Regions from separate parts of the Paenibacillus sp. cl6col genome, predicted to be linked through region 3. Evidence: riboswitches for the same ligand, from Rfam matches in the RefSeq annotation. Region 3 holds a riboswitch; each other region holds the start of a gene.
The links. A riboswitch is a leader RNA that binds a small molecule or an ion and turns the genes downstream of it on or off. The one in region 3 is predicted to bind cobalamin.

Region 1: it holds a riboswitch for cobalamin, as region 3 does, so the genes downstream of both, metE (5-methyltetrahydropteroyltriglutamate--homocysteine S-methyltransferase) here and BLS15_RS01915 (ABC transporter substrate-binding protein) in region 3, are expected to answer to the same signal.
Region 2: it holds a riboswitch for cobalamin, as region 3 does, so the genes downstream of both, BLS15_RS24680 (DUF4430 domain-containing protein) here and BLS15_RS01915 (ABC transporter substrate-binding protein) in region 3, are expected to answer to the same signal.

The regions. Positions count from the first base shown of each region.
Region 1 covers NZ_FNAZ01000003.1:164,049-167,333, reverse strand. The annotation lists gene BLS15_RS08730 (heavy metal translocating P-type ATPase) at 1-181, shown strand, start outside; gene BLS15_RS08725 (HesB/YadR/YfhF family protein) at 372-662, shown strand; cobalamin riboswitch at 874-1,065, shown strand; gene metE (5-methyltetrahydropteroyltriglutamate--homocysteine S-methyltransferase) at 1,387-3,285, shown strand, end outside.
Region 2 covers NZ_FNAZ01000012.1:79,192-82,476, forward strand. The annotation lists gene BLS15_RS24680 (DUF4430 domain-containing protein) at 1-1,510, opposite strand, end outside; cobalamin riboswitch at 1,669-1,862, opposite strand; gene rlmN (dual-specificity RNA methyltransferase RlmN) at 1,997-3,094, opposite strand.
Region 3 covers NZ_FNAZ01000001.1:453,743-457,027, forward strand. The annotation lists gene BLS15_RS01910 (FecCD family ABC transporter permease) at 1-716, opposite strand, end outside; gene BLS15_RS01915 (ABC transporter substrate-binding protein) at 734-1,735, opposite strand; cobalamin riboswitch at 2,184-2,396, opposite strand; gene BLS15_RS01920 (histidine phosphatase family protein) at 2,593-3,285, opposite strand, start outside.

The DNA of each region.
Region 1 (3,285 bases), on a different contig from region 3:
GAGCCGCCGTACCATGCGCAACATTAAGCAGAACTTGTTCTGGGCACTCGTATACAATACGATAGGCATCCCGATTGCAGCAATTGGATTGCTTGCCCCATGGCTTGCAGGTGCGGCTATGGCCTTCAGCTCGGTATCCGTTGTACTGAATGCACTGCGGCTTCAACGCATCAAGCTGTAACCTGGCACAATTCCTTGGTAGAGATCGTGATGTTCCTAAACAGAAGGTAGCATATAATCATATCGCCGAACGTATTATGCGGTAATGATGATGCGGATCATTGACGAACTGTCAACTTTGGTGTTAACAAAAGTGGCGGCCACATGGTATGATCAAATCGGATGAAAGGTATGATTAAGGAGGTCTGAACATGCAATTACGCGTTACAGCGAAGGCAGTCGAGCGTTTTTTGGCTGATTGGGGATTTACAGCAGGAGACTCAGTACGCATATTCGTCCGCTACAGCGGATTCAGTGCTTCAGGACCTTATTCATTCGGCATCATGAAAGACAGTCCGCAATATCCAGCAGTGACGGAAGTTGTGAACGGCATTACGTTCTTTATGGAGCAAAATGATGTATGGTTCTTGGATAATCGTGAATTGACGCTAGATGAGAAAGGTGAAGATATTGTCTTTCTGCATGAAGGAATGGTCATCTAGCGCATCAAACCGTAATCATCAATAGGCGAGCCGAGAGGCTCGCCTATTGTATATGGATAGAAGCTTAGTGAAGCGGAGTTTAATGAACATAAGGTGACAGCTCGGTATTCTTTTATTTTGGGTAGAGATGAGAAAAAATCCTTGTCATTCGTTCTGGTTAGATATATAATCGTTCTCAATTGGGGGAAGCGTGACTGCGACTTTCAATGCAATTGAATAGGAGGAAACAGGTGCTTTGGGTAACGTCGAAGCTTAATAGGGAAGCCGGTTGGAAATCCGGCGCGGTCCCGCCACTGTGACAGTTGAGGTATTGCGAGAGAGCCACTGGTCGTAATCGATCGGGAAGGCTGCAAAGGCCAATGAAGCTGAAGCCAGGAGACCTGCCTGTTTTGACAACACTGTTCGTACCTACGGGAGATAGGGAAGTGTTCGTAAGCATGGATATCGGTTTTCGATTCCTCTTAGCATGAGGGTAGTCTGCTAATGAGACGGAAGGATCGATCTATTCCACTATGACTTCATGGACGTTTACGAGACATTTCTGTTGTTGGACAGGAATGTCTTTTTTGCATATTGTTTTGCAATGAAATTTCTGAAGTCTGAGTGATAAAGTCACATATGGTGGGGTAGAGCGCTCAACTGCAATCTTAATTCCGTGTTAAGCGATAGAAATTGTCCAATTATATCCCGTACGGCAAAATGACTCATGGAGAGGGGCAGTATGATGACAGTTCATTCAATCAAGACAAGCACAGCAGGTTACCCTCGGATCGGATACGACCGGGAATGGAAGAAGGCATTGGAGCAATATTGGGCTGGGAACAGTTCTGTTCAGCAGCTGGAAGAAGAATTGGCGCGCATCAATGATGTTCGGCTGAAGACGATGCAGGACGCTGGCATTGACCTGATTCCAGTAAATGATTACTCCTGGTATGATCATGTGCTTGATATGACGGCCACATTCGGATTGATTCCGTCACGGTTTGCATATGATGGTGGAGAAGTGAACGCAGATTTGCTGTTCGCCTTGGCTCGCGGTACACAGGATGCGGTAGCTTGCGAGATGACGAAGTGGTTTAATACGAACTATCACTACATTGTGCCGGAATGGGAAGGCAAGGCGCCGCAACTTACGGTCAATCGCCCGCTGCAAGCCTATCGCCAAGCGAAGCAGATTCATGGCATTGAAGGTAAGCCAGTCATCATCGGGCCATATACGTATGTCCGCTTTATTAAAGGGATTAAACCGGAAGAGCGCCTGAACGTTCTTCGCCAATTCGTAGGAGTATACGGACAGTTGCTTAGCGAGTTGGAGGGTGAAGGTGTGCAGGCTGTGCAATTGGATGAACCTGCATTCGTGCTGGAAATGCCAAGCGAGCATTGGGCTGCTGTGAAGGAAGTCTATGCCGAATTACGCAAGGCAGCACCAAGCTTATCATTATGGGTTCAGACCTACTTCGATGCGGTGTCCGACTACGAAGCGTTCGTGTCGCTTCCAGTGGATACGCTCGGATTAGACTTTGTTCATGATAGAGGGAGAAATGAAGCAGCGCTTCGTCAATTCGGATTCCCTGCGCAGAAGCAGCTTGCTGTCGGCATTATTGATGGCCGCAATATTTGGCGTACGGACTTGGCTGCAGCAGCAGCATGGCTCGAGTCTGTGGAAGAGATTGTACCGAAGGAACGCTGGATTATTCAGCCATCATGCAGCCTGCTTCATGTACCACTTACGGCGGAGCGGGAAACTGAGCTGTCAGCACCAGTGCGCGAGGCATTGGCGTTCGCGGATGAGAAGCTGGAGGAGACTGCCCTACTTGCTCGTCACTTCTCAAGCCCGAGTGAAGAGACGCGTGCAGCATTAGCAGAGAGCGGTGCTCGTGTTCAAGCATGGCGGACAGAACCGTCAAGACAGCGTCCGCAAGTCGTTCAAGCGTTGGAAGAACTGCTTCGTGCAGAGAAGGAAAAAGGAATTGAACGTCTTCCATTCGAGGAACGCAAGGAGCTTCAGCGCAAGCGCTGGCCATCGCTGCCGCTGCTGCCGACCACAACGATTGGCAGTATGCCGCAAACTGCGGATATCCGGCGCGCACGCCTTCGCTTCCGCAAGGGAGAATGGGATGCGAAGACGTATGAAACGTATTTGGAAGAGGAAATGACACGCTGGATTCGCATTCAGGAAGAGATCGGCATTGACGTGCTGGTACATGGTGAATTCGAACGCACGGACATGGTCGAATACTTCGGTGAGAAGCTGGACGGGTTCGCATTCACGAAGTTCGGCTGGGTTCAATCCTATGGTTCGCGCTGTGTAAAACCACCGGTTCTGTACGGAGATGTGGCGTTCACAGAGGCGATGACGGTGAAGGAAACGGCATTTGCACAGTCCCTGACGTCTCAGCCGGTTAAGGGGATGCTTACGGGGCCGGTTACGATCTTGAACTGGTCGTTCGTACGTGACGACATTCCTCGCGAGCAGGCGGCATTCCAGCTGGCGTACGCGCTTCGTCAAGAGATTGCAGCACTGGAGACTGCAGGTATTGGCATGATCCAGGTCGATGAGCCTGCGGTGAAGGAAGGTATGCCGCTTAAGGTGGAGGATGCTGTCTATTATACGGATTGGGCG
Region 2 (3,285 bases), on a different contig from region 3:
AAACTGATTTTAGTTTCAGTCCAGTCGTTCCTGGCTTTACGAGCCAACTGTCAATCTGCGACGCTTGGAGCGTAAAGGTATCCCCCGCGAGCTGCACTTCGACCGTCGGATTTACGGCACCCTGTTGAATAGAAGAGACTGTAGAAATCATTGGTTGGCGACCATAGTAGAAGTAGAGATTATCGCCATCTTTTATCTCGTATGCGCCTGCCCCTACAGATGAAACATTCCCATTCACCTTGTATTTCCAACTATCGCTGCCGCCTAGCTTTCCTTCATTTTGTCCAGCAACAGAAGTTAGTCTTGCTTGATCCCCATTCCCCGAAGTGAGGTAGGGAATTGGTGGATTAACTTGATCCAGCGCTAACTTTAATACATCCAACGCAGTGTGCTTTTTAATGGTCGCATCCAAGGAAATTAGGTTAGGTTGATAAATGACATCTTCAATCCCCTTGACACTTACCTGCACATTAATCTGTGATTGATCCGGTGGAAGTTTCACTTCCGCGAGGCGACTCCATACCGATTTTCCATGCTTGATATCGAGCAATGCAACAAGAGCCTGCTCGGTGGACATCCGGTTTGTAGCGTTATCCGTTACTTTCCATTTAAATGATCCACTATTTTGTTGAAAACGTGCATATGCATCAATAACTGTGTTGCCGGAATTTTGCCACTTTGCTGACAAGACATCATCGCCTGCAGCAACCAATCCCGATACGGATGTAGATAAGCTATTGGAATTATCTCCGGATCCCCATGTACCAACGGAATCAAACCCTCCGTTGTCCAATTGGCGGTTTTTCAACAATTCCTTAGCTCGTTCAATTGCCGCATCTACCGCGCTCTGTCCTTGGTATTGACCAAGTGCAAGCAGCGCCATACCAGTAATGTCAGTATCACCCGAGCTTCCAGTAGCTGACAGTCCATAACCTCCGTCAGCATATTGTGCTTTAAGCAGATAATCGAGTGCTTTTTGCTTGGATGCGGCATTCCATGATCCCATATCCTGACCAAGCTTTTCACCGGCGCTTAAGGCAATCATTGCCCAAATGTGTTTATTGACTCCACCGATAGCACCCGTTGCTGGATCTTGCTGAGCTGCCAGCTCCGCCCACAGATTCCGGTTCGTTTCCCAAGCGTGAGCCGGATTCTTTCCTAACGCAAGTAAGCCATAAATATATCGAATATGATCGGTGCCTCCTGCATTTGGACGAAGTCTTGGCTCTTTTGTTTCCCATTTAGGTAATCTCCAAGTCCCATCATGCAAATCTTGACCCGCGCTCCACAGAGCAACAAGCTCCCACCATGAATCACTTACAGCATCTTGATTAGAAGCATCATTATAATAATCTTTATAGTATTGAACTGTATGTTCAATCATGTTATTTAGTTGTGTATTACCCTGCCCACTAGCCGCTCTTATGACTTGTGGCTGTACAAGAGATAACAACAACACGATACTTAGTAATGCAGACAAGCTCTTCTTCAACATTCTGTTCGTAATCATCTTCAATGTCTGATCTCCTTAATATGTCGATATGAAGGCAATAAAAAAACACCTTTCCATGTTAGAAAGATGTTAGGTAACCACTTCGGTGCAGCTAAATACACTAGTAATCTCCTACTAGCAGCACGAATAAACATCCCCCTCCCATCCTCGTGAGAAATATAGAGCACTTATATGGCAGGTCTCCTGGCTTCGCATCATCGCTCGACAATCTACCTTCCCGTTAACTCAGTTAACAGTGGATAAAAGCCTTGATTGTCAGCTCTGCGTTACAGTGGCGGGACCGCGTCGAACTCGCATCGACTTCCCTATTAAGCTGCGCATGCACAGCACCATATAAACTATTTCTATGTAATTTCGATAAGAATACGTGGTTTTATTGTAGCAAAATTTAGCATGACGGACAAAGAACTTTCTCATAGACAGCACGAAAAAAAGCGCCCTACCCATTGGTAGGTACGCCTTTTGTTGACTACAAAATGTTATTTAGCTCATAGCTGCCTGATCGGCACCAGCACCGCTTTCTTTCTTAATCTGCTTGCTGCGAAGCTGGCCACAAGCTGCATCAATGTCTGTACCATGCTCCAACCGTACACTGCAGCTAATGTCATTTTTCTTCATGACATCATAGAAGCCACGAATCGACTCCTGCTCGCTGCGCTGATACTGGCTGTGCTCATCAACAGGGTTGTACGGAATCAGGTTCACATTGACCTCGTCCTGCATCTTCCACTCTTGAATCAGCTGCACCAACTCAAGTGCGTGCTCCTGCTGATCGTTCACGTCCTTCAGCAAAATATACTCCAGCGTCACCCGTTGGTTTGTCGTGTTGATGAAGTACCGAATCGCTTCCATCACCTTTGCAATCGGAATGGCGCGGTTAATCTTCATAATGCGCGTGCGAAGCTCATCATTCGGCGCATGCAAGGACAGGGCCAAGTTCACCCGCAGATTAATATCTGCGAAGTCTTTAATCTTATTCGCCAATCCGCTCGTCGATACCGTAATTCGTCTCGCTCCAATTGCCAGACCTTTATGGTCGGTAACAACCCGCAAGAAGTCTACGATATTCTCAAAGTTATCGAATGGCTCTCCGATACCCATTACGACGATATGGCTGACCAGATCACCCTCACCCACTGCATCCAAATGGTGCTGAACCTTCATAATCTGCTCCACAATCTCGCCGCTCGACAAGTCGCGGCTCTTCGCCAGCAGTCCGCTCGCACAGAAGCTGCAGCCGATGTTGCAGCCAACCTGAGTCGTCACACATACCGACAGCCCGAATTTGTGTCTCATCAACACGGTCTCAATCAAGTTGCCATCCTGCAGCTTGAACAAGAACTTGATTGTGCCGTCAGCCGATTGCTGCTTCACATGCTCGTTAAGCGTATGAATAACGAAGTGTTCGGACAGCAGTGCTACGCTGGCTTCATTTACTTCTGTCATATCAGCGAAATCCTTGACCCGCTTGCGATATAGATAATCCCATATTTGGGATGCCCGTGACTTCTTATGTCCCCGCTCCTCTAACCAAGCGGCCAACTGATCCAATGTTAATCCATAGATGGATTGCTTATTCATCTAGTGCCCTCTTTTCAACACGTCAAGATTCTGTCTTACTTGCTTATAAGTGCTTTTAAAAATAGTTCAAAAAGGTCGCAGCGGACTTTTTGAACTTCCTCTATAATCTGATTATTATTGTCCCAGAACTTTTGAAATATAACAAGAGTCTTTCCCGTTATAGGCAATAAGCAATTGTTTTCATAGAGCAC
Region 3 (3,285 bases):
CCGAGATGCGAGGCCTGCCGCTCACCTAATGCAAGCAAATTAAGCGGTCTTGCATATGCAATAAGAATAACAATGCCAATTGCCAAATAAGGAGCGAGCACCACTGTATAAGACCAACCTCGCATCGCCAAACTGCCCATCACCCAAAACAAAATCTCATTGATCGTCTGATTTGTCATGGCTACAAGAAAGGAGACGATGGAGCCGAGAAAGGCTTGCATCACGACTCCAGATAAGATCAGTGTCTCGATTGGAATCTTCCCCTGCTCACTGGCCAGCTTAATGACGAACATTAGGGTCGCTACCCCTGTAGCGAATGCAACGACAGGAATCGTCCATTCGCCGAACAGCGAATACTGCAAACCGAAGTAAATAAGGAATGCGGCTCCAACAGAAGCCCCTGAAGATACCCCTAATGTATACGGATCTGCCAACGGGTTGCGCAGCACTCCTTGAAATGCAGTACCTGCGACCCCAAGCGCCGCCCCTACGAGCATTGCCAATAGAACTCGTGGGAAGCGTACCTTCATCATAATTTGCGCGGAAGCGTCATCCCATGTCACCGGTATGAACTGATCCAGCCCTGGAATATGATGAAGCAGAATTTGAGCAATTTCCCCCATTGGCATTTGTACAGAGCCTACAGCGAGGCATCCTACAACGGACAAAAGGAGAAGCGCAATACCCGCTCCTCCATACCAACCCATTTTATTCATCGATTTCTCCACGATGATTATTTTACCAAGTCCGGATGAATCGCCTTCGCAACTGCCTTCAATCCTTCAGCTACACGAGGTCCCGGACGGCTGATCAGGTTCTGATCCACACCGATTACTTGATTGTTCTTAATTGCATTAATGTTGTTCCAACCGCTGCGTCCACGAATAATTTCTTCCAAGGATTTGTTCGTCTCTTTGTCCACTACACCTTGCGTGAACATGATTACATCCGGATTGGATTTAATAATATTCTCTTCGTTAATTTGAATCCAGCCAGCTGAATCAGCCGCAACGTTCGTGCCGCCTGCCACTTCAATCAGTTCGTTCATGAACTCGCCGCTGCCTACTGTCCAGCCTGGGGAGAATTCAATATACACCTTTTTCTTCTCCGCACTTTGAACGGCCGACTTCACATCTTCACGCACTTGTTTCATGTTGTCAACAATCGTCTTCGCCTTAGCTTGCTGATCCGTAATTTGACCATACAATTCAATGTTCTTAATCACATCATCGTACGTTTTTGGCTCAACCTTGAATATTTTAATGCCCAGTTCACGGAACTTCTTCACGACGGGCTCCTTCATGGAGATACCTGTGAATACGATGTCCGGCTTAGCTTTAATGATTGCCTCTTCATTCGGCTTCGTAATGCCGCCCATTTTCTCTTTGGACTTCGCTGCCTCTGGATAGTCGTCAAAATCAGACACCCCAACGATTTGTGCATCCAATCCAAGCGCGAACAAGGACTCTGTCTCAGCTGGGGACACGGATATAATACGTTCTGGCGCTTTGTCGAATGTGAACTCCTCACCAGTCGCATCCTTAACAGTCAGTGGATACGTCGTTTTTAGATCATCCTGCTTCGGTTGTTCTGTAGCCCCATTGCCATTGGACTCTTGCTGTGCAGTATTATTCTCAGCAGGCTTAGCCGCATCTTTATTGCCGCAAGCCGCCAGTCCTACTGTAAGCATAAGCGCCAATAGCGCCGCTACCGATTTGTTCAGCCATTTGTTCATGTCAGAATCTCTCCCTCGCGTCATTCTTCCTAGTCTCTAACCATGTACTACCCGTGCAGGTGTAAAGCGGTTCCATCCTTCGCCATGCGAACGATAATGCACTGCAAGCTGCACTTGCCGTAAGAATGTATGTACATCCCCATTCGGTATCAGTTGTCAATGAGCACTTGCATATACCTGAGCTGTAAATCCTACTGTGACTGAATTTGTGATATACATTCGTGCTGTGCAATTGCATTGAACTGCAGTTTACCTTGTACAAACGAAGTGCTTGATGGGATGTGAAATCATTTCCAAATACAGCAAAAACCCCCGATCCTTCGATCCGGGGGAACACAAAGTCATCTATCGCAATATTCAACAGACACCTAGAAGCAGGAAGCAAGCAGCTGCGCTGCCATGTTGCCTGATGCATTACGCCAATGACGTGATCCTCTCCGCGAAGGATACAGCTCGTCCATCTTCAGGCAGGTTTCCTGACTTAGGAGAATACGTTGCAGCTCGCCTTCCCATCCATAGCGGTACATACAGCACACACTAATGAATCCGACAGTGGCATCATGAGCGCAACACTCCATTCACAGTGGCGGGACCGCGCCGGGTTTACACCGGCTTCCCTATTAACCTCGAATATGCATCGGCCATACAATACAACGGTGTCTCTTACCGAACAACGCGTATGGATCCGTACCGCATACATACCCAAGGACCTGAAGTATCACGATTATTCAATATGGAATACATTTCGTCATCCAAGTGCTAAACTCGATAATTGATTATAGGGGAAAAGCCCCTGCGTTGCAATAGATTACATCATTGCGCGTATCCAATGAACCTGCTTTGACACACAAACGTCATCATCTGCTGGGAAGCCGTTCTGCTCGCAAGAACTTCCATTTGCGGGCACATCGCTTCGCCGTAATCATAACACCGCCACCGATTGGCGCAGCGGCTTCCCAGAATGACTTCCTTGGGAAAGCCAGCGTGTATAAGCGACGAACGACGCCACCGTGTGTGACGATGACAACATCCGGCCGCGGGGTAGGCCCGCTTCCATATGACTGTCTCTGCATCCGGCTTGTCTTGCTGCGCAGCACACGTCCACGTGGCAGCGGCGAAGAATGGTACGGTCGACGACGGATAGCGCTCTCTTGCCGTTCCATGTGATTACCGCTGCTGATGAAGGAATCACGCGCATTGCGCAGCACTTCCCACCATACATGCGCCGTTCGCGTACAGAAGGTCTGCCACGGTTCCCCGCGCGGCGGCTGGATGGCTGATGAATCGTCAAGCCATCTTCGATACTGTGGATCTTCCTTCAAGTCATTGTAGGTTAACCCTTCCCACATACCGAAGTCATATTCTCGCAGCCTTGTGTCCTCCACAGCTTGGATGCTGTCACGCGGACGCAAATAGGCGAGCGTGTCGCGACAGCGGCGCATATCGCTCGTGTATAGCAGCGGCGATGGATGCGCCAATGTTCGGCGAAGCGCTCGGAGCTCTTCTGTTGAATCCGGCAATAGCGGCACATCCGAATAGCTAATATATCG